Linked DNA regions of Rhodopseudomonas sp. BAL398. The main gene of each other region encodes a partner of the protein of the gene in region 2 in a complex. Links are inferred from orthologs where the notes say so. Each region holds a gene or a part of one and is shown on either strand. Other genes may lie near its edges.

What was found.
Region 1: the proteins of pnp (region 2) and RBJ75_RS03720 are in contact, whole or in part, in a cryo-EM structure (PDB 9QH0), measured with the Escherichia coli proteins. The link is inferred for Rhodopseudomonas sp. BAL398 from one-to-one orthologs.

What each region holds. Positions count from the first base shown.
Region 1 is NZ_CP133111.1:789,289-801,250, forward strand. Bases 1-3,797 are described here. They hold RBJ75_RS03720 (ribonuclease E/G), read right to left. Parts: upstream 3,423-3,797; coding sequence 201-3,422; downstream 1-200. Outside these bases: RBJ75_RS03725 (N-acetylmuramoyl-L-alanine amidase), read left to right, coding at 4,122-5,417; RBJ75_RS03730 (penicillin-binding protein 1A), read left to right, coding at 5,623-8,112; RBJ75_RS03735 (membrane-bound PQQ-dependent dehydrogenase, glucose/quinate/shikimate family), read left to right, coding at 8,260-10,659; RBJ75_RS03745 (NAD(P)-dependent oxidoreductase), read left to right, coding at 11,898-11,962. UniProt on the Escherichia coli protein: Endoribonuclease that plays a central role in RNA processing and decay. Required for the maturation of 5S and 16S rRNAs and the majority of tRNAs. Also involved in the degradation of most mRNAs.
Region 2 is NZ_CP133111.1:4,676,979-4,688,089, reverse strand. The notes cover bases 1,805-4,750. They hold pnp (polyribonucleotide nucleotidyltransferase), read left to right. Parts: upstream 1,805-2,172; coding sequence 2,173-4,329; downstream 4,330-4,750. Other genes in these bases: rpsO (30S ribosomal protein S15), read left to right, coding at 1,805-1,847. In the rest of the region: 30S ribosome-binding factor RbfA, read left to right, coding at 50-463; tRNA pseudouridine(55) synthase TruB, read left to right, coding at 463-1,575; more of rpsO, read left to right, coding at 1,578-1,804; RBJ75_RS22070 (PAS domain-containing protein), read left to right, coding at 4,831-6,513; RBJ75_RS22065 (AMP-binding protein), read left to right, coding at 6,718-8,304; RBJ75_RS22060 (HD-GYP domain-containing protein), read right to left, coding at 8,329-9,423; RBJ75_RS22055 (hypothetical protein), read left to right, coding at 9,729-10,043; RBJ75_RS22050 (polysaccharide biosynthesis/export family protein), read right to left, coding at 10,167-10,910; peptide-methionine (S)-S-oxide reductase MsrA, read right to left, coding at 11,025-11,111. UniProt on the Escherichia coli protein: Involved in mRNA degradation. Catalyzes the phosphorolysis of single-stranded polyribonucleotides processively in the 3'- to 5'-direction. Also involved, along with RNase II, in tRNA processing.

The DNA.
Region 1 (11,962 bases), 3.9 Mb from region 2 along the record:
CCGCCGTCAGTACCGAACCTAATGAAGCCGTCCGGTCGTGCCGGGCGGCTTTTCGCTGGCGCTCGGTCGGGCGATCTGGATTGGCCATCCGCTTGATCGACTGGATCCGCAGCCCCCGTCTGCCACGCCAATCGCGTGCCATTAAAAAAGCCGCCCGGTTTTGCCGGGCGGCTTTTCTGATTCAGACGCTGAACCTGTTGTCAGTCGTTGCCGAGGACGCGCGACCACCAGCCGGCCTTGCGGGGCTGGGCCTCGGTGGCGGCTTCCGGGGCGGCAGGCGCGGCTTCCGGAGCGACAGGCTCGGCAGCCGGTGCAGGCTCAGCAACCGGCTGTGGCTCTGCTGCGACCTGCTGCGGTTCGGCCGAGGCGAAGTTCACCTTTTCGCGGACGGTGGAGCGCCGACGCGCCTTTTCCTTTTCCGCGTCGCGGGCGCCGTCATCCTGAGCCGGCTTGGGTTCTTCCCGGACCGGCTGCGCTGGTGCGACGGCGAGCGGCTGCTCGCTGACGACATCCTGCTTGGGTTCGCTGGCGGTCACCGGCTCGCTTGCCGAGTCGCTCGCGATCTCGCGCGGCATTTCGGTTGGCCGCGGAGCCTCGTCCTGCGGCGTATCGAAGGGCTGCGGTTCCGGCGCCATGCCGTCCATATCGGCCACCGCATAGGTGGATTCCGGAGCGGTGGTCGGTCCGAGTTCGTCACCGATCGAGCCGGAGAGGCCGTCTTCCGGGCCGCCACGACGGCGCCGTCCGCCACGGCGACCGCGGCGACGCGGCCGGCGCTCGCCATCGGCCGTCTGGTCGGCGGAGCGAGGTTCACCGTCCTGATCGTCCGGACCTTCGGATCCATCATCCGCGCCATCGTCGCCCTCGGCGACGGCGTCGCCCTCCGGCGCGTCGGCTGCCCGCGGCGCGTCATCGCCATCGTCGCGCGCCGAACTGCCCTCACGGGGCTCGCCGGTGCGGCTGCGTCGGCGACGACGCCGCTTGCGTTTGCGCCCGTCGGCGTCGGTTTCGCTGTCGCCCGAGGCCTCGCTCGAGGCCTGATCGGATGACGCGTCGTCGCTCAGGCCGACGGTCTCGTCGGTTTCGATTTCGGCCTCGAATTCGAACTGCTCGTCGTCGTCATAGGGTTCGTCGAGCGCCGGCGGGAATGCCGCGACCTGCGCCGCCAGCACCGCCTTGGCGGCCTCCAGCGTGTGGATCTGCTCGCCGCGATCGATCACGAAGGACTGCTGCGCGGTGACGGTCGCGTCGGCGATCACCGCCAGCGAGACCTTGAAGCTGTTTTCGAGGTCGCGCAGATGGCCGCGCTTGTGGTTGAGCACATAGAGCGCAACGTCGGTGCGGGTGCGCACGATCAGGTTGTGGGTCGCGCCCTTCATCAGGATCTCTTCAAGTCCGCGCAGCAATTGCAGCGCCACCGAGGAGACCGAACGGACGTGACCGGAGCCGCCGCATTGCGGGCAGGGCTCGGTCGAGCTCTCCAACACGCTGGCGCGGATCCGCTGTCGCGACATTTCCAACAGGCCGAAATGCGAGATCCGCCCGACCTGGATGCGGGCGCGATCCTGCCGCAGGCAATCGCTCATCTTGCGTTCGACCGAGCGGTTGTTGCGCTTCTCATCCATGTCGATGAAATCGATCACGATCAGGCCGGCGAGGTCACGCAGCCGCAGCTGTCGCGCCACTTCTTCCGCGGCCTCCAGATTGGTCTTGAGCGCGGTATCCTCGATGTGGTGCTCGCGGGTGGAGCGCCCCGAATTGACATCGATCGAGACCAGTGCCTCGGTCTGGTTGATGACGATGTAGCCGCCGGAGCGCAGTTGCACGGTCGGCGAGAACATCGCGTCGAGCTGGCTCTCGACCCCCATCCGCGAGAACAGCGGCTGGCCGTCGCGATACAGCTTCACCGCCCGGACGTTGGACGGCATCAGCATATGCATGAAGTCGCGCGCTTCCTGGTAACCGGCTTCGCCGGCGACCTGGATCTCGTCGATTTCCTTGTTGTAGAGGTCGCGCAGCGAGCGCTTGATCAGCGAGCCTTCCTCGTAAACGAGGGTCGGGGCCTGCGACTTCAGCGTCATGTCGCGGACGGTTTCCCACATCCGGATCAGATATTCGAAGTCGCGCTTGATTTCCGGCTTGGTGCGCGAGGCGCCCGCGGTGCGCAGGATGATGCCCATGCCCTCCGGCACGTCGAGGTCCGACACCACATCCTTGAGGCGCGAGCGATCCTGCGCCGAGGTGATCTTGCGGCTGATGCCGCCGCCGCGCGCGGTGTTGGGCATCAAGACGGCATAACGGCCAGCCAGCGACAGATAGGTGGTCAGCGCCGCGCCCTTGTTGCCGCGCTCTTCCTTGACCACCTGCACCAGCATCACCTGGCGACGCTTGATGACTTCCTGAATCTTGTACTGCCGACGCGGCCGGAAGGCACGCTCCGGCACTTCCTCGAGCACGTCGTCGCCGCCGACCGACTCGACCATGTCTTCCTCGGCATCGGCTTCATCATCTTCGTCTTCGTCGTCTTCGTCCTCATCATCGGCGTCGTGGGCGTCGGCATGATGGTCGCCGTCGTGATGATCCGCCTCGTGGTGATCGTCGTCGCCATGCGCGTCGTCGTCATGAGCTTCGCTGTCGCGTGCTTCAATGTCGCGTGCGTCGCTGTCGTCGGCTTCGGTCGCGCTGACCGGCGCGGTCTCGGCGCCGCCGGCCGGCTGCTGACCGGCGTCGAATTCGTTCGGCACGATCGGTGCGACGGCGGTGGCCAGGATTGGTGTTGCGTCGGCTGGCGTCTCGGCCGGCGATTCGGCGGCAGGCGCCGCGTCGGCGCTGGTTTCGTCACCCGATGAGGCGTCGGCAGCGGTCGGCTGCGCGGGCGTTGCATCGTGGCGCGGCTCGGCATCATGAGCGCCGACCGTCCCTGGCTCGGCCTGTTCGTGCTCGGCATGCTGATGACCAAGCAAAGCCTGCTCGGCATGATCCTCATGCGGCTGTTCGGCCTGCGACGGATCCAGGCTGGCGCCTTCGACGATGTCGCTCTGCACCCGCTCGCCACTGCCGCGGCGGCGCTGACTGCGGTGCCGCGGACGGCGGCGATTGGAGCGGTTTTCGGTCTCTTCTTCGGCTTCGCGGTGGGCGCGTTCGTCGGCCTCGATCAGCGCCAGACGGTCGGCGACCGGGATCTGGTAATAATCCGGATGAATTTCGCTGAAAGCGAGAAAGCCGTGGCGATTGCCGCCATATTCGATGAACGCGGCCTGCAGCGACGGCTCGACCCGGGTGACCTTGGCGAGATAGATATTGCCACGCAGTTGTTTGCGCTGGGCGGTCTCGAAATCAAACTCTTCGACGCGATTGCCACGGACCACAACCACCCGGGTCTCTTCCGGGTGGGTGGCGTCGATCAACATTTTGTTGGGCATTTTTGAACTCTTGGCGGCGGAATGCGCGCATGACGACACGCGCAAATCGCGCGGTCGGAGGATGCGAGCGTCCACCTGATTCGGGGGTGAGGGGAAGGCCGAAACGCAACCCGGGGCGCCGCGCCGACACTGAACCCGGGCCATTGCGACGAGCGAAGCTTTCGCTTCGCATCGGCGCGGCCGTTGCTTGGGTCTTGGTCGGCATCACACTGTGGCGCATCAAGCGTCGGCCCGTCTGAACAGATTGGCGGCAAATCGTCCGCCGTGTCTTCTTGCTGAAGGACCGGCGCCGCGCCGAAGCGCTCGCCAGCTGTGGAAATCTCCGACCAAGAGGCCGAAAATGATCGGTCATGAAGTGTCTGAACCGCCCCTGGAGCAAAAATGACCTGGGACCAGACGCCGCTCGGGCTGCACCGCCGCTCCTGCTCAGCCGCGCGCTGCGCTGGCTGGGGAGCGGACGGAAAAACGCTAAATCCCGTTAGCATTGTGGGAGGGATTCGGCGCTGCACCGGGAGGCTGAACGCGACACAACCGGGAGTTTAGACCGTCAGCCCTCGATTCATACGTGGAATGGATCGCGCTTGCAAGGGAAGCGTAGCCCGCTGGCAACACCCGGTCTCAATCGCCTTCCGACCTTTAAGCTTCGGTTAACCGTACGGTTCTATTGCGGTAAAACAGCAGTCGGAGGGACGGGATTCGTTGTCGGGCCGCACAAATCATTTTGTTTTGTTGGGCGCAATTTTTGCGTGCGCCGCAGCATTGCTGTGTGGTTCCGCGATCGGGGCCACCGCGGCCGATCCCGATTCGACCGGCTCGGTGAGCGCCGGTAATTTTCCTCTGGCCTCCGACGTGCGCCTGGCCGGCGACGACAAGCAAACCCGTTTCATTGTCGACCTCGATCAGAAATTCCCGGTGCGCGCCTTCACGCTTGCCGATCCCTACCGCGTGGTGCTGGATCTGCCGCAGATCAACTTCCGGTTGCCGGCCGGCGCTGGCGCCACTGGTCGCGGGCTGGTCAAGGCCTTCCGTTATGGCCTGGTGATGCCCGGCGGGTCGCGGATCGTGCTGGATCTCACCGGGCCGGCGAAGATCGCCAAATCCTATGTTCTGGACGCGGCCAACGGCCAGCCGCCGCGCTTGGTGGTCGAGCTTGAATCGGTCGATAGCGAGACCTTCACGCAATCGCTGGCTGCGGAGAGCCGCCCCAAATTGCGCCCGGCTGTCGGCGTCGTCGAAGCCTCGGTGGTGCTGCCAGTGCCGCCAACCGACGCCGCCGAGGCTGATCCGCGGCCGGTGGTGGTGATCGACCCCGGCCATGGCGGGATCGACAATGGCACACAGGCCGCCGGCAACGGCATCGTCGAGAAGAATCTGGTGCTGGATTTCGCGTTGGCGCTGCGCGAGCGAATCCGCGCCGCCGGCAAATACCGGGTGGTGATGACCCGGACCGACGACACTTTCATTCCGCTCGCCGAGCGGGTGAATATCGCCCGGGCGAACGCGGCATCGCTGTTCGTGTCGATCCATGCCGATTCATTGCCGCGCAGCGAGGGCGACGCGCAGGGCGCCACGATCTATACATTGTCGGACAGGGCGTCGGATGCCGAGGCCGAGCGGCTGGCGGAGGCGGAGAACAAGGCCGACGCCATCGGCGGGGTCAATCTGACCGAGGAGCCGACTGACGTCGCCGATATCCTGATCGACCTCGCCCAGCGCGAGACCCGGACCTTTTCCAATCGCTTTGCCCGGCAGTTGATGGGCGAGATGAAAACCGCCACAAGGCTGCACAAACACCCGCTGAAATCCGCCGGCTTCAAGGTGCTGAAAGCACCCGACGTGCCCTCGGTGCTGCTCGAATTGGGCTACGTCTCCAACAAGGGCGATCTGAAGCACCTGATTTCGGACAGCTGGCGGGCCAAGACGGTGGCGTCGGTGGCCAAGGCGATCGATTCCTTTCTGGCCAAGCGCGTGGTGGCGGCCGGCGGGCGGAACTGAAAAACCCTCGATAGCGCGGCGGCGGAGCCCTAGTTTGGCCACAGCGGGCGTTCTATAAACCCGCAAACGCTCCGCGTGCGGTTTGCATAATCGGTTAAAACTGCGTTGGCTGCGACTGGACGAATCGCCGCGCGTCGCAGATCTGGGGCGCCGATGGGCTCCTGGGCGCCAGACCCGGCACTTGAACTGAAACGGATATTTTCGAATGCGCTTGCTGCTGCGGTTTATGGGGTTTCTGTTTGCCGCCGGGACCATCGTGTTTCTGGTCGGCGTGGCCGCCGCCGCCGGGCTGATCTGGCATTACTCCAAGGACTTGCCGGACTATTCGCAGCTGCAGGATTATGAGCCGCCGGTGATGACGCGGGTCCACGCCGCGGACGGCGCGCTGCTCGGCGAATATTCCAAGGAACGCCGACTCTATCTGCCGATCCAGGCGGTGCCGAAGCTGGTGATCAACGCTTTCCTGGCCGCCGAGGACAAGAATTTCTACGAGCACGGTGGCATCGACTATGTCGGCATGGCGCGGGCCGCGCTGCTTTATGCGCAGAACTACGGCTCTGGCCGTCGGCCGCAGGGCGCGTCCACCATCACCCAGCAGGTCGCCAAGAACTTCCTGCTGACCAACGAGGTGTCGTTCACCCGCAAGATCAAGGAAGCCTTGCTGGCGATGCGGATCGAGCGCGCCTATTCCAAAGACAAGATCCTCGAATTGTATCTGAACGAGATCTATCTCGGTCTCGGCGCTTATGGTGTCGCCGCGGCATCGCTGGTGTATTTCGACAAATCCGTCAACGAACTCACCGTCGCCGAAGCCGCCTATCTGGCGGCGCTGCCGAAGGCGCCCGCGGCGCTGCACCCGATCCGCAACCACGCCCGGGCGGTCGAACGCCGCAATTATGTGATCGACCGGCTGTTGGAGAATGGCTGGATCAAGCAGGCCGACGCCGACAAGGCCCGCAAGGACCCGTTGGTCGTCACCAACCGCGGCAACAACGCCCACACTTTCGCCGGCGAATATTTTGCCGAGGAGGTGCGCCGCGACGTGCTGGAGCGCTATGGCGAGAAGAAGCTGTATGAGGGCGGCTTGTCGGTGCGCACCACGCTCGATCCGAAGCTGCAGGTGGAGGCTCGCAAGACCATGACCGCCGGCATGGTGCGCTACGACGAGGCCCATGGCTGGCGCGGCCCGATCAAGCAGCTCGACATCACCGGCGACTGGGGCGTCAAGCTCGCCGACGTCAAATCGCTGTCGGACATCTCGCCGTGGCGCATGGCCGTGGTGCTCGAGAGCGGCGAAAAGTCGGCCCGGATCGGATTCCAGCCGGGTCGCGAACTCGGCGGCGCGATATCCAAGGATCGCGAAACCGGGATCATCACCATCGACGGCGTCAAATGGGCCAAGGCCGCCGCGGGACCCAAGCGCGGCAAGACTCCCAAGACGGTTTCGGAAGTGCTGTCGCCCGGCGACATCATCTATGCCGACCCCTTGCTCGCCAAGGACGGCAGCGTGGTCGAAGGCCAGTATCGTCTGCGCCAGCTGCCGGAAGTCTCCGGCGCGATGGTGGCGATGGACCCGTGGACCGGCCGCGTGCTGGCGATGGTCGGCGGCTTCTCGTTCGACCAGAGCCAGTTCAACCGCGCCAGCCAAGCCTATCGGCAGCCGGGCTCGTCGTTCAAGCCGATCGTCTATTCGGCGGCGATGGACAATGGCTATACGCCCTCGACCGTGGTGGTCGACGCGCCGATCGAAATCGATCAGGGGCAGGGCGCCGGGGTCTGGCGGCCGGAAAACTACTCGACCGGGAAGTTCTACGGCCCGACCACGTTGCGCAACGCGCTGCGGCGCTCGCTCAATACCGTGACGGTGCGGTTGGCCCAGGACGTCGGCATGCCGCTGATCGGCGAATACGCCAAGCGGTTCGGCGTCTATGACGAATTGCCGAATTATCTGTCCTACGCGCTGGGCGCCGGCGAGACCACGGTGATGCGGATGGTCACCGCCTATTCGATGTTCGCCAATGGCGGGCGTCGGGTGAAGTCGACGCTGATCGACCGGATTCAGGATCGCTACGGCCACACCATCTACAAGCACGACGCCCGCGAATGCCGTGGTTGCGATGCGCCGGAAGGCTGGCACAATCAGCCCGAGCCGCAACTGATCGACCGCCGCGAGCAGGTGCTCGACCCGATGACGGCCTATCAGATCACCTCGATGATGGAAGGCGTGGTCCAGGCCGGCACCGCCACCGTGATGCGCGACGTCGGCAAGCCGATTGCCGGTAAGACCGGCACCACCAATGACGAAAAGGATGCCTGGTTCATCGGCTTTTCGCCCGATCTCGTGGTCGGCGTCTATGTCGGTTACGACAAGCCGCGCAATCTCGGCAGGGGCGGCACCGGCGGCCATCTGGCGGCGCCGATCGCGCGCGATTTCATGAAGCTGGCGCTGGTCGACAAGCCCGCCGTTCCGTTCCGCGTGCCGGCCGGCATCAAGCTGATCAGGGTCGACTCGGCAACCGGGATGCGCGCCGGACCCGGCGATCCCAAGACCATCCTCGAGGCCTTCAAGCCGGGCACCGCGCCGCCGGATAATTACTCGGCGATCGGCGTGGCCGATTATGACGGGCGCTCGCAAACGGTCTCTCCGGATGCCGACCGCACCATCCTGCGCTCCGGCACCGGCGGGCTGTACTAGACCATCCGCGCGCCGCTGTTGCTGCGGATAAAATCGCGTTGCTGGCGGCGAAGGCTCGGCTCAAATGAGCGGTTCTGCGATTGATCGCGGAACCAATTCGCCGGCGTGGCCTTTCACCCTCATCTGACAATTGATGAGGATATCGGCATGGATCGCGCGCGAACGGCAACGGATTGGGCGGCGATCGCTCTCGGTGTCCTGATGATCCTGATTGGCGTCGTCCTGGCGGTCGGCGGGGTCTGGCTGCTGAGCCTCGGCGGCTCATTCTATTATCCGGTGGTCGGCCTTGGCCTGATCGCATCTGGCGCGCTCATCGCCGATCGGCGGGCGATCGGCGCCTGGGTCTATGTCGCGGTGTTTGTTTTCACCCTGGTCTGGGCGTGGTGGGAGATTGGGGCCAATGGCTGGGCCTGGGTGCCGCGCATTGTCGGGCCGATGTTGCTGCTGATTGCGGTGCTGGCGCTGGCTCCGCGCCTGGCTTCGCGCAGCAGCGGCGTCACCGCCGCGATCGCGGCCGCAATCTGCCTTCTGGTGGTGGCGGTCGGCGGATTCTCGATGTTCGGACAGTCGCGCACCGCGTCGGCCGCGGTCGGCCTGATGCCGGCGCCACGGCAGCAGATGGCCGATCCGTCGCCGCTCAAGACCGGAGCGGATTGGCCCGCTTATGGCGGCAGCTACAGTGCGCGCCGTTATTCGCCGCTCAATCAGATCACCGCCGACAACGTTGCTCAGCTGACCCGAGTCTGGATCTTCCATACCGGCGATCTGCCCGATGCCAAGACCAAGGGGACATACGGCGCCGAAACCACGCCGCTGAAGATCGGCGACAGCCTCTATCTGTGCACCCCGAAGAACATCATGATCGCGCTCGATGCCAGCACCGGCACCCAGCGCTGGCGTTACGATCCGAAAGTGCCCGACGAGAACATTCCCTACACCGCCGCTTGCCGCAGCGTCGTGTACTACGCGACGCCCAATGTCGATGCGGCGCAGGCCTGCGCGACGCGGATCATCGAGGGGACGCTGGATGCCCGGATCATCGCGGTCGACGCCAAGACGGGCGAGCCATGCGCCGATTTCGGAGAGCAGGGACAGGTCGATACCACGATCGGAATCGGCGAGCACGATCCGGGGATGTTCTCGATCACCTCGCCGCCGACCGTGGTGCGCGGCGTGATCGTGGTCGGTCATCAAGTGCTCGACGGTCAAAAGCTCGACGCGCCATCCGGCGTGATCCAGGGCTATGACGCGGTGACCGGCGCGTTGCGCTGGGCCTGGGACATGGGCAAACCCGATGCGCCGGTGCCGCCGCCGCCGGGCCAGACCTATACCCGCGGAACGCCGAATATGTGGACCACGGCGTCGGGCGATGAGCAGCTCGGACTGGTCTATCTGCCGCTCGGCGCGCCCGCCGGAGACTATTGGAGCAGCGAGCGCTCGCAGCGCGAAAAGGAATTCGCCACCTCGCTGGTCGCGATCGATGTCACCACCGGCAAGCCGGCGTGGCATTTCCAGACCGTTCACAACGATGTCTGGGACTACGACCTCGGCTCGCAGGCGACGCTGGTGGATTATCCCACCGCGGACGGCACCGTCCCGGCGCTGGTGCTACCGAGCAAGCGCGGCGACATCTTCATGCTCGATCGCCGCACCGGCAAACCTTTGGCCGACGTCGTGGAGCGCCAGGTGCCGCCGGGCGGCGTCGAGCCCGCGCAACGCGCCAAGACCCAGCCGTTCTCGACCTATCATACGCTCGCCAAGCCGGCGCTCACCGAGCGCGACATGTGGGGCATGTCGCCGATCGACCAGATGATCTGCCGCATCCAGTTTCGCAAGGCGAGTTATGACGGGCCGTTCACCCCACCGACCTCGGCCCGGCATTCGGTGGAATATCCCGGCTACAATGGCGGATCGGATTGGGGCGGCGTTGCGGTCGATCCGAAGCGTGGCGTCATCATCGCCAACTACAATGATATGCCGAATTATAACCGGCTGGTGCCACGCGACGAGGCCGACCGGCTCGGCTGGGCGCCGCGCAATCAGGCGCGCGGCAAGATCGGCGGCGCCGAGGGCGCGGGCGATCCGCAGGTCGGCGCGCCCTATGCGATCAACGTCAATGCCGGCTGGCGCTTGCCGGTCACCGGGCTGCTGTGCAAGCAGCCGCCTTATGGCGGCATCCGGGCGATCGACTTAAAGACCGGCAAGACCCTGTGGGACCGTCCGCTCGGGCAGGCCCGCACCAATGGTCCGTTCGGGATTCCCTCGATGCTGCCGATCACGATCGGCACGCCGAATAATGGCGGCGCGGTGGTGACCGGGGGCGGCCTGATCTTCATCGCCGCCACCACCGACAATCTGATTCGCGCTATCGACATCGAGACCGGCAAGACGGTGTGGCAGGACGTGCTGCCGGCCGGCGGGCAGGCCACGCCGATGACCTATGAGGCCAACGGCCGCCAATACGTCGTGATCATGGCGGGCGGCCACCACTTCATGGAGACCCCGGTCGGCGATTCGCTGGTGGCTTACGCGCTGCCGCAGAAATAGCGCCGGGCGACCGATGACGGGGATCGCGGCGATTGCGCTTTGCCGCGGTCGCCGCTAAATCCCTGTCAGCATTTCGCGGCCCTGCCGCACATGAGAGTCACCATGCGCCCAGAAATCGAACGCCTCGTCGAAGAGATCAAGCAGTCAGTCGGGCTGCTGAGGAGGCATCTTTGACGTCGATGCAGCCACGGCACGCCTGGCGGAGCTGAACAAGCTCGCCGAAGACCCCAATCTCTGGAACGATCCCCAGAGCGCCCAGAAGCTGATGCAGGAGCGGACCTCGTTGGAGGATTCGCTGACCGGCATCGGCAAGGTCGAGCGTGAGCTCGACGACAATGTCGAAATGATCGAACTCGGCGAGGCCGAGGACGACGAAGGCGTGGTGCTCGAAGCCGAGGCCGCGCTGAAGGGCCTGAAGAAAGAGATCGCGCGGCGCGAGCTGGAAGCGCTGCTGGCGGGCGAGGCCGACCGCTTCGATTCCTATCTCGAAGTCCATGCCGGCGCCGGCGGCACCGAGAGCCAGGACTGGGCCTCGATGCTGCTGCGGATGTATACCCGCTGGGCCGAGAAGCACGGCTTCAAGATCGAATATCTGGAAGAGACCCAGGGCGAAGAGGCCGGGATCAAATCGGCGACGATCCAGATCTCCGGCCACAACGCCTATGGCTGGCTCAAGACCGAGGCCGGCGTGCATCGGCTGGTGCGGATCTCGCCCTTCGATTCCAACGCGCGGCGCCACACCTCGTTTTCCAGCGTGGCGATCTTCCCGGTGGTCGACAATTCGATCAAGATCGACATCAACGAGAGCGACGTCCGCGTCGACACCATGCGCTCGGGCGGCGCCGGCGGTCAGCACGTCAACAAGACCGAATCCGCGGTGCGGCTGACCCATATTCCGTCCGGCGTCGCCGTGGTGTGTCAGGCCGGCCGCTCCCAGCACAAGAACAAGGCGCAGGCCTGGGACATGCTGCGCGCGCGGCTTTATGAAATCGAGCTGAAAAAGCGCGAAGCGCAGGCCGCCGCCGATCAGGCCGCCAAGACCGAAATCGGCTGGGGCCACCAGATCCGCTCTTATGTGCTGCAGCCCTATCAGATGGTGAAGGATTTGCGCACCGGGGTTCAGACCTCCGATACGTCGGGCGTACTCGACGGCGACATCGACGACTTCATGGCGGCGACGCTGGCGCAGCGCGCCTTCGGCACGCCGCCGCCGCAGATCGACGACGTGGACTGATCGCATGACGCTTGGGGCGTTCATCGGATTGGGACGCATGGGGCACGGCATGGCCGGGTGCTATCTCGA
Region 2 (11,111 bases):
GTGGATGCCGGCGACAAACGCGGGCATGACGCCGATTTGAGAGACGGCCATGCCTCGCCATCACGAGAAGAATACCAGTCCGGGCGGCTCGCAGCGGCAATTGCGGGTCGGCGAGATCGTCCGCCACGCCGTCGCCGAGGTTCTGTCGCAGGGCAATGTCCACGATCCGGTTCTGGAATCCCATCTGATCACCGTTCCCGAAGTCCGGATGTCGCCGGACCTCAAACTGGCGACGGTCTATGTGATGCCGCTCGGCGGCCGCGACACCGACATCGTGCTGAAGGCGCTGGCGGCCAACAAGCCGTTCATCCGCACCGCCGTGGCGCGCCGCGTTAACCTGAAATTCGCCCCTGATCTTCGCTTCCGCATCGACGAGCGATTCGCCGAAGCGGAACGAATAGAGAAATTACTGCGAACACCCGCAGTACAAAAGGACCTCGAACCGGATTCGGACGGAAATTGATGATCGTGACCACGCCAGACGCCCTTCTCGACTCGCAGACGACCGAGCCGACCGGCGCTGATGAAAATATTTCGGCGCAGCCAGCCCGCGCCGATCGTTCGCACAACGACCCGCGTGGCAACGGCCAGCGCGGCGGCAAGCAGCGCCAGAACAACCAGCCGCGGCGCGACAAGCGCGACGTCCATGGCTGGGTGGTGCTCGACAAGCCGATCGGCATGACCTCGACGCACGCGGTGGCGGTGGTGAAGCGGTTGTTCTCGGCCAAGCGCGCCGGCCACGCCGGCACGCTCGATCCCTTGGCCTCCGGCGGCTTGCCGATCGCGATGGGCGAGGCCACCAAGACCGTTCCCTTCGTGATGGACGGCCGCAAGCGCTACCGCTTCACGGTGGCGTGGGGCGAGGAGCGCGACACCGACGACACCGAGGGCAAGGCCACGCAGACCAGCGAGTTGCGGCCCACCGCGGAGGCGATCCGCGCGCTGCTACCGCAATTCACCGGGGCGATCGAGCAGACCCCGCCGCAATATTCGGCGATCAAGATCGCCGGCGAGCGCGCCTACGACATGGCGCGCGACGGCGAAATCGTGCCGCTGGTTCCCCGCCCCGTCGTGATCCACGAATTAACCATGACCGAACAGCCGGATGCCGACCATGCGGTGTTCGAGGCGGAATGCGGCAAGGGGACCTATGTGCGGGCGCTGGCGCGCGACATGGGCCGGTTGCTCGGCTGCTACGGGCATATTTGCGCGTTGCGCCGCACCCTGGTCGGGCCATTCCGCGAGGCGGACATGATTCCGCTGGAACAGTTGGAGGCTTTGTGCGATAGAGCCGCGTCTGGCGAGGGTAGCCTCGCCGACGCGCTTTTGCCCGTTGAGACCGCGCTGGACGACATCCCGGCGCTGGCCGTCACACGGGCTGATGCGGCAAGGCTCCATCGGGGCCAGGCCGTTTTGTTGCGCGGACGGGATGCGCCCAATGATAGCGGCACAGTCTATGTCACGGTGGCAGGCCGGCTTTTGGCCCTCGCCGAGATTGGCAATGGCGAACTCATCCCCAAGCGCGTGTTCAACCTGACCGGACTGACCAGTTCGGCACGCAAAGAAAGTATCTGACGATGTCGATTACCGCAGAACGCAAAGCGGAAGTCATCAAGACCAATGCCAAGAAGGCCGGCGACACCGGCTCGCCCGAGGTTCAGATCGCGATCCTGTCGGAACGCATCGTCAACCTCACCAGCCACTTCAAGACCCACGGCAAGGACAATCATTCGCGCCGCGGCCTGTTGAAGCTGGTGTCCACGCGCCGTTCGCTTCTCGATTACATCAAGAAGAAGGACGTGGAACGCTACAAGGCGATGCTCGAAAAGCACAACATCCGCCGCTGATCGAATTCGCGCGCGCCTAAACGGCGCGGCCTGGGAGCGGATCTCCGCTTCCCTTCAGGTCCGCCGATCGAGTTCCGTACAGGCGAATTGATTTGCCTGTACGCTTTTGCTCAGCAGCACTCCGGCCGCTGAGCGACAACGGGCCAATGGCCCGCCGCGCGGGTTGATCCCCGCACCGGGAGGATCGACGCCATTTTCGACCGGAAGACCATGGCAGGATCGCCGGACGCTGACGCCATCGCGCGCTCAGCGTCTCGCAATCTTGCGCATGGTCTTTTGGTATTTGGCGTTGCCGCCTTTCGTGAACCCATGAAAGAAACACGCAATGTTCAATATTCATTCAGTCGAGATCGATTGGGGTGGTCGTCCGCTTCGGCTTGAGACCGGCAAGATCGCCCGTCAGGCCGACGGCGCCGTGCTCGCCACCTATGGCGAAACCGTCGTGCTCGCCACGGTCGTCGCCGCCAAGACGCCCCGCGAGGGCGTCGACTTCCTGCCGCTGACCGTCGACTATATCGAGAAGACCTACGCGGCCGGCCGCATTCCCGGCGGCTATTTCAAGCGCGAAGGCCGCCCGACCGAGAAGGAGACCTTGGTCTCCCGCCTGATCGACCGCCCGATCCGTCCGCTGTTCGTCGACGGCTGGCGCAACGAGACCCAGGTCATCGTCACCGTGCTGTCGCACGACATGGAGAACGACCCGGACATTCTCGCTCTGGTCGCCTCTTCGGCCGCGCTGACTTTGTCCGGCGCGCCGTTCAAGGGCCCGATCGGCGCCGCCCGCGTCGGCTTCATCAACGACGAATACGTGCTCAACCCGACGCTCGATGAGATGGTCGACACCCAGCTCGACCTGGTCGTCGCCGGCACCGCCGACGCGGTGCTGATGGTCGAATCCGAAGCCAAGGAACTCAACGAAGACATCATGCTGGGCGCGGTGATGTTCGGTCACCGGCACTTCCAGCCGGTGGTGCAGGCGATCATCGAACTCGCCGAGAAGGCCGCCAAGGAGCCGCGCGACGTCAAGGTCGTCGACGAGAGCGAGCTCGAGAAAGAGATCTTGGGCATGATCGAGCCCGAGCTGCGCGCCGCCTACGCCATTCCGGTCAAGCAGGATCGCTACGCAGCGGTCGGCAAGGCCAAGGAAAAGGTGATGGCGCACTACTTCCCGGAAGGTGAGGAGCCGAAATACGACAAGCTCCGCATCGCCGGCGTGTTCAAGCACCTGGAAGCCAAGATCGTTCGCTGGAACATTCTTGACACCGGCAAGCGCATCGACGGCCGCGATTCCAAGACCGTGCGCCAGATCATCGCCCAGGTCGGCGTGCTGCCCCGCGCCCACGGCTCGGCGCTGTTCACCCGCGGCGAAACCCAGGCGATGGTGGTGACCACGCTCGGCACCGGCGAGGACGAGCAGTACATCGACTCGCTGTCAGGGACCTACAAGGAGCAGTTCCTGCTGCACTACAACTTTCCTCCCTACTCGGTCGGTGAAACCGGACGCATGGGCGGCACCAAGCGTCGCGAAATCGGCCACGGCAAGCTCGCCTGGCGCGCGATCCATCCGGTGCTGCCGCCGCATCACGAATTCCCCTACACCGTGCGCGTCGTCTCCGAGATCACCGAGTCGAACGGCTCGTCCTCGATGGCGTCGGTCTGCGGCGCCTCTCTGGCGCTGATGGACGCTGGCGTGCCGCTGAAGCGGCCGACCGCGGGCATCGCGATGGGCCTGATCCTGGAAGGCGAGCGCTTCGCGGTGCTGTCCGACATTCTCGGCGACGAGGATCATCTCGGCGACATGGACTTCAAGGTGGCGGGGACCGATCAGGGCATCACCTCGCTGCAGATGGACATCAAGATCGCCGGCATCACCGAGGAGATCATGAAGGTCGCGCTCGGCCAGGCCAAGGACGGCCGCATCCACATTCTGGGTGAGATGTCGAAGGCCCTGACCAACGCCCGCGCCGAACTCGGCGAATACGCGCCGCGGATCGAGACCTTCAAGATCGCCACCGACAAGATCCGGGAAGTGATCGGCACCGGCGGCAAGGTGATCCGCGAGATCGTCGAAAAGACCGGCGCCAAGGTCAATATCGACGACGACGGCACCGTCAAGGTGGCGTCCTCCGACGGCGAATCGATCAAGGCGGCGATCAAGTGGATCAAGTCGATCGCGTCCGATCCCGAGCTCAACGCGATCTATGACGGCACCGTCGTCAAGGTCATGGAGTTCGGCGCCTTCGTGAACTTCTTCGGCGCCAAGGACGGCCTGGTCCATATCAGCCAGCTCGCTTCGGGCCGGGTGCAGAAGACCTCCGACGTCGTCAAGGAAGGCGACAAGGTCAAGGTCAAGCTGCTCGGCTTCGACGACCGCGGCAAGACCCGGCTGTCGATGAAGGTCGTCGACCAGACCACCGGCGAGGATCTCGAAGCCAAGCAGAAGGCCGAAGAGGCCGCGCCGCGCGAAGCCGCCGGCGAGTAACGCCTTCGATCCAAACAATGATGAGCAAGGGGCGGCCGAAAGGTCGCCCCTTTTTCATGAGGCTGACCGCACTGGGTATTCGACGAGACACGCGATTCCACGGAGCGGAATTTTACGGGTTTGAATTCCACGAAGAGTTGGTTCGATAAGGTCAGCGACACGCGACAAATCCGCGCGACCGGACTACGTATGATTACTAGGGCGGCGCTTTTTTCGCACCCCCGCGCACGAGCAAAAGGGTCTCCTGTTACTTCGCTTGCGACGGGAACACCGCTCGGCACCACCTCCGGTTGCCAAAACTAGCGCTCGGGACCTGCCAACTACGCAACACACAGTAATCAGCCGCACCGGTCGCATTCACGGAGCGCAATTCCACCGTGTTGCACTCATTCCGGGTTAGGCAAAAGTTAAGTCGACACCAACACAGTCGGGAATCTGCGGACAAAGTGTGCCCGTCACAGCCGTGCGCCGCGAGCGATCATCCATTGAGGTTCCCGACAGATGTACCCGTTCTCCAAGCGCGCCGGCACCGATCGTACTGCGGCCACACTTGATGCTATCAACCGCTCGCAGGCAGTGATCGAATTCGATATGGACGGCACCGTCCGAACCGCCAATGACAATTTTCTCAAAGCGCTCGGCTACGAGCTGGCGGAGATCAAGGGCAAGAATCACAGCATGTTCGTCGAGCCGGCGTTGCGCGACAGCGCCGCGTATCGCGAATTCTGGGACGGGCTGAAGGCGGGCCGATATCAGGCCGGGGAATTCAAACGCATCGCCAAGGGCGGCGGCGACATCTGGATCCAGGCCTCGTACAATCCGGTGCTCGACAAGCAGGGCAAGCCGTTCTGCGTCGTCAAATACGCCACCGACATTACGGCGGCAAAGCTGCGCAGCATGGAGGATTCCGGCAAGATGAATGCGATCAGCCGCGCCCAGGCGGTGATCGAATTCACGATGGACGGAACCATCCTGACGGCGAACGAGAATTTTCTCAAAGCGCTCGGCTATTCGCTGGCCGAGGTCCAGGGCAAGCATCACAGCCTGTTCGTCGAGCCGGCAATGCGGGACAGCGCCGCGTACCGGGAGTTCTGGGCCAGCCTCAATCGCGGCGACTACCTCGCCGCCGAATACAAGCGGATCGGCAAGGGCGGCAAGGAGGTCTGGATTCTGGCGTCCTACAACCCGATCCTCGACGAGAAGGGCAAGCCATTCAAGGTGGTCAAATTCGCCACCGACGTGACCCAGCAGAAGCTGGCGACCGCCGACCTGGCCGGTCAGATCGACGCGATCGGCAAGTCGCAGGCCGTGATCGAGTTCGATGTCGACGGCACGATCATCGGCGCCAATGACAACTTCCTGCGCGCCTTGGGCTACTCGCTCGGCGAGATCAAGGGCCGCCACCACAGCATGTTCGTCGATGCCGCCGAGCGCGACACGCCGGCCTATCGGGAATTCTGGGCCGCGCTGCGCCGCGGCGAGTACCAGGCCGCCGAATACAAGCGGATCGGCAAGGGCGGCCGCGAGGTCTGGATCCAGGCGTCCTACAATCCGATCCTCGACCTCAACGGCAAGCCGTTCAAGGTGGTGAAATACGCCACCGACACCACCAAGCAGGTGCTGACGCGGCTGGGCAATGAACGCGTCCGCTCGATGATGGAATCGGTGGCTGCGGGCGCCGAGGAACTCAACGCCTCGGTGCGGGAGATTTCCGAAGCGATGACCAAATCGCGGGAGACCGCAATGACCGCGGTCAACGAGGTCGAATCCGCGGATTCCCAGGCCCAGCGGCTCAACGACGCGGCCCAGGCGATGAGCGGCATCGTCGAACTGATCGGGCAGATCACCGGCCAGATCAATTTGCTGGCGCTCAACGCGACGATCGAATCCGCCCGCGCCGGAGAGGCCGGCCGCGGCTTCGCTGTGGTGGCCGCCGAAGTGAAGAACCTCGCCAATCAGGCCAAACAGGCGACCGACAAGATCGGCAGTGAGATCGACAACCTCAACGGCATTTCGGGCGATGTCGTCGAGGCGCTGAACAGGATCAAGACCTCGATCCAGAATGTGAGCGAGTATGTCACCTCGACCGCCGCCGCCGTCGAGGAACAAAGCACGGTGACGAACGAGATGTCGTCCAGCATGCAACGCGCGGCCGCCGAAGCCTCCGCGATCGCCAACGGCTAAGCGCCCATCCGCCTGGCGGAATTTGACGACGCAGGGCGGCCGCAAGGTCGCCTGATTGCGTTCTTGCACCGTCGCCATGCGACCGCCGCGAATTGCGCTCGGCGTCCGCCGATGGCACAACATCCCGGTCATAACAAAGAAGCCGCGACCACCGGCCGGCGACGATGCCGTCGATGCAACGCAGGACTTCGATCGGGAGGAACGATGGTACGTGACGAGAATGCGCCAGGAGTAGTGGGACCATTTGCCGGGCTCGATGTGCCGTGGCTGCTGCGGATGCAGGCTGAACAACGCCGCGACCATCCGTTCCTGATCTGGGCGCCGTTCGATCAGCCGGCGCGGAGCTGGAGCTACGGCGAATTTCACGACCGGGTCGGCGCGCTCGCCGCCGGCCTCGCCAAGCGCGGCGTCAAGCCGGGCGAATACGTCCTGATCCATCTCGACAATTGCATCGAGGCGATGCTGACCTGGTTCGCCTGCGTCGAGCTCGGCGCCATTGCGGTGACCACCAACACCCGCTCGGCAGCCGCCGAGATCGCCTATTTCGCCGATCATTGCGGCGCGGTCGCCGCCATCACCCAGCCGGCCTATGCCGAGTTGGTCGCCGGCAATTGCCGCAAGCTGCGCTGGATCGCGGTGATCTCGCATGATTCCGGCGAAGCCCCGGCGCAAGGTCACGCCGTGCCGCAGGCGGAGCGCTTCGAGGCGCTGTTCGCCGACAGCGCCGACCGGCCGCGCCGGCCGATCGATCCGATGGCGCCGTGCAGCGTGCAATACACCTCCGGCACCACGTCGCGACCCAAGGCGGTGTTGTGGACCCACGCCAATGCGTTGTGGGGCGCCAAAATCAACGCCGTGCATCAGACGCTGCGCGCCGACGACGTGCATCTGGCCTATCTGCCGCTATTCCACACCAACGCGCTGGCCTATTCGGTGCTGGCGACGCTGTGGGTGGGCGCCTCTTGCGTGATCCAGCCGCGGTTTTCCGCGCGGCGTTTCTGGGGCACGGCGCTGGAGCACCGCTGCACCTGGGCGTCGACCATCGGGTTCTGCCTGAAAGCACTGCTCGATTACGAAGTACCGAAGCAGCACAGTTTCCGGCTATGGGGCACGGCGTTCTGCGAACCGCCGGCATTCGCGAAGTTCGGCATCAAGATCGTCGGCTGGTGGGGCATGACCGAAACCATCTCCCACGGCATCATCGGCGAGGTCGACCAGCCCAATATTCCGATGTCGATCGGCCGCGCCGCGCCCGAATACACCCTCCGCGTCACCGATGATGACGGCGCTCCGACGCCGGTGGGCTCGACCGGCAATCTGCTGATCAAGGGCGTGCCCGGGCTGTCGCTGTTCAAGGAGTATCTGCACAACGAGGCCGCGACCCGCGACAGTTTCGACGCCCACGGCTATTTCATCACCGGTGACCGCGTCACCCTGCTGGAGCGCGGCTTCATCAAATTCGGCGATCGCGCCAAGGACATGCTGAAGGTCGGCGGCGAGAACGTCGCCGCCTCGGAGATCGAACAGGTGGTCGCGATGGTGCCGGGCGTGCGCGAGGCCGCCGTGGTGGCCAAGAAGCATCCGATGCTCGACGAGGTCCCGGTGGTGTTCGTGATCCCAAGCGCCGGGGTGGCCGAGGCCGCGCCGGATCTCCATGACCAGGTGATGGCGGCGTGCCGCGACGCGCTGGCGGATTTCAAGGTGCCGCGCGAAATCCGCCTGGTCGACGAGATGCCGCGCTCGACCCTGGAGAAAGTGGCCAAGGCGGAGCTGCGCAAATTGCTGGAGTGATCGCGGCGCGGCCGCGCCGGCGCGTCAGCAGCCCAGCGCCACCGGGCGGAACGCCTGCAGCAGCCGCTGATCGATCTTGTCGCCCAACGCTTCCATGCGGGCGAAGGCCTGCGCGCGGGTCAATGGCTCATGCCTGGCCCGCTTCGCCACCAGCGAGGCATAGATGTCGACCACCGTGGTGATACGGACGATGTCGCTGATCTGGTCGCCATGCAGGCCATCCGGATAACCGCTGCCGTCGAGCATTTCATGGTGATGCAGCACCACGTCGAGCGTTTCGCGCGGGAAACTGCCCTGCGCCGCCAGCGCATTGAAGCCGAGCCGCGGATGTTCGCGGAACGCCTTGAGTTGATCGCCGGCCAGATTGTCGAGATTGTCGAGCGCGCCGATATCGACGAACGCCTTGCCGACATCGTACAGCAACGCGGCGCGGGTGAGCCTGCGCTCATCCTCCTCGCGCATGCCCAGATGCTGCGCGAAGGCCACCGCGAAACCGGTCGCAAACAGGCTGAGCCGGCAGCTTTCATTGTGGTGACGGCCGACCGCGCTGAGCCATTCCCGCAGCGACGATTTCTTGATCGCCCGCAGAATATGACCTTCCGCCTGCTTGATGTCGTCGAAGCTCAACGCCTGTCCGGCCGGCAGCCGTTCGAACATCTTTTTCAGAACCGCGTGAGCGGCTGACACGCCCTTGTCGAGCGCCTCGGCTCCGGCCACCACGGCGTCCTCGCCCGGGTCGGGAAACGCGGCCTGAATCCGCTGCAGAATATCGCGGGCGTCGAACGGCCGCGCGATGGTGTCGGTGGCGCCGAGCGCCCAGGCCTGCATCGAGCCGTGATGCAATTCATCGGCGAGCACGAACAGGCGCGGCACCGGCTTATAGGCGCCGGCCAGCAGCTTGCGGCGAATCTGCTGCACGCTGTCGGCCGAGCGCAAATTGATATCGACCACGATCCCGGACAGGCCCTTGGCAGGCGCATCCGGCAATTGGGCCGTCGGCACAGTTTCAACGTCGGCGACCGCGGCGAGAATGCCCGCCAGATCCCGGCTGTGATCGCCGCGGTCGGAGGCAAGAATCAACCGCCGCCGCGCCACGGATTGTTGAGCTGTTGCCGTCATCGAGTCCCGGAGCCTTGAGGCCATTGTCACAAGCCCCAGAGATAACAAGGAATAGGTTCCCGAGGATTAATGAGCATTGTTAAGGTTCGGTTTTGTTTGCGGCGCAAATTGACACCGTTCGCTCGGCGCCGCGCAGGCGAGGCGGCGCGGCAGTCGCGCCCGGCGGCGCGCTCGTCTATAGTCGATGAAATTGCAGGATGAGGGCAATGCCGAACCGCCACCTTGAAGCAAGCGCTATCCCGGTCCAGAGGCCTCGCCTCTCGGCGCGTCGCCGGGCGCTTGGCGCGATCATGATCGGCGTTGCGATGGCCGCCACAACGGCCGCAGCGACCGCCCAGCAAGCAGTACCGTTGAGGGGCCATTTCCCGCCGCCATTCGCCGCGACGCTGTCCAACACCACTCCGTTGGCGTTCGGCATGGATGCCGAGGACGCGGCGCGCGCGCTTGGCAAGCCGCTGAACTACATCAGCGGGCGGCCCGGCGAGGAAATCTATCTGGTGTTTCGCGACATCGGCGGCAGCGGGTTCTTCAACCGGCGCGACCGGCTCTATCTGCAATTCCGCCGCGGCCGGCTGGCGGGCTGGAAAGGCGATTGGGGCCGCAACTGGATGTGGCGATAATCCACGCCGGGCGCGTCATCGGCCAACCATCTTGACCCACCAAGGGATGAGCCGCGGGACAGACATCGCTCCTGACGACCGCGGACGGTGGATGCCGGATCTGAGCCGGCGACGACCGCTGACTCAGAACCAGCGCTCGCCGACCATCACGGTATCGCCGGGGCTGAGCGGGGTGCCGAGCGGCACCGCGGCGCGCAGCGAGCTTGCGCCTTCGGGGTGAGTCAGGATGACACTGTCCCGCTTGGCGCGCGGCGAGAACCCGCCGGCGATCGCCACCGCGCTCTCGACGGTCATGTTCGGCACATAGGGATATTGCCCGGGGGCCGCGACCTCGCCGAGAATGAAGAACGGCCGATAGGAATCGATTTCGACCGCGACCGAGGGATCGCGGATGAAGCCATTGCGCAGGCGTGCGGTGATCGCAGCGGCGAGGCCCGAAGGGGTGCGACCGCGCGCCGGCACCGCGCCGATCAGCGGCATGGTGATCGTGCCGCCGGGGCCGATCGTGTAGGTATTGGTGAGGCCTTCCTGACCGTAGACCACGACCCGCAACCGGTCGCCGGCGTCGAGCTGATAGTCCGGCTCATAGACCGGAACCACCCGCGGGGCCGACGCGGGCCCCGGCGATGCCGCATAGACAACCGGCGGGTTGCCGCGACGCGAGAACCCCGAGGCGACAGCCGCGAACGCGCCGCCGCCATAGGCCGGCTGCTGATAACCGCGCGAGCCATAGGCCATCGAATCCAGATCGTTGCGCGGCATGGCCGCGATCGGCCCCGAACGCCCCATGCAGCCCGCCAGCGCAAGCGCGGCCGGGAGGGCGACAATCGACAATCGGAACGCGCGCAACAACCACACAGGAGCCATCCCCTCATAACGAGATCGCACCTATTAATGCAGCATTAGGGTTAATAATTGGTGAGTCCGAACGGGCGTCCGCTGCGAATCCAATCGGGCTTCGCAGCGGACGGCCCGCTTGAATCAGGCGCTGACGCCGGCGCCGATCGGGCACGACACGCCGGTGCCGCCGAGGCCGCAATAGCCGGCGGGATTCTTCGCCAGATATTG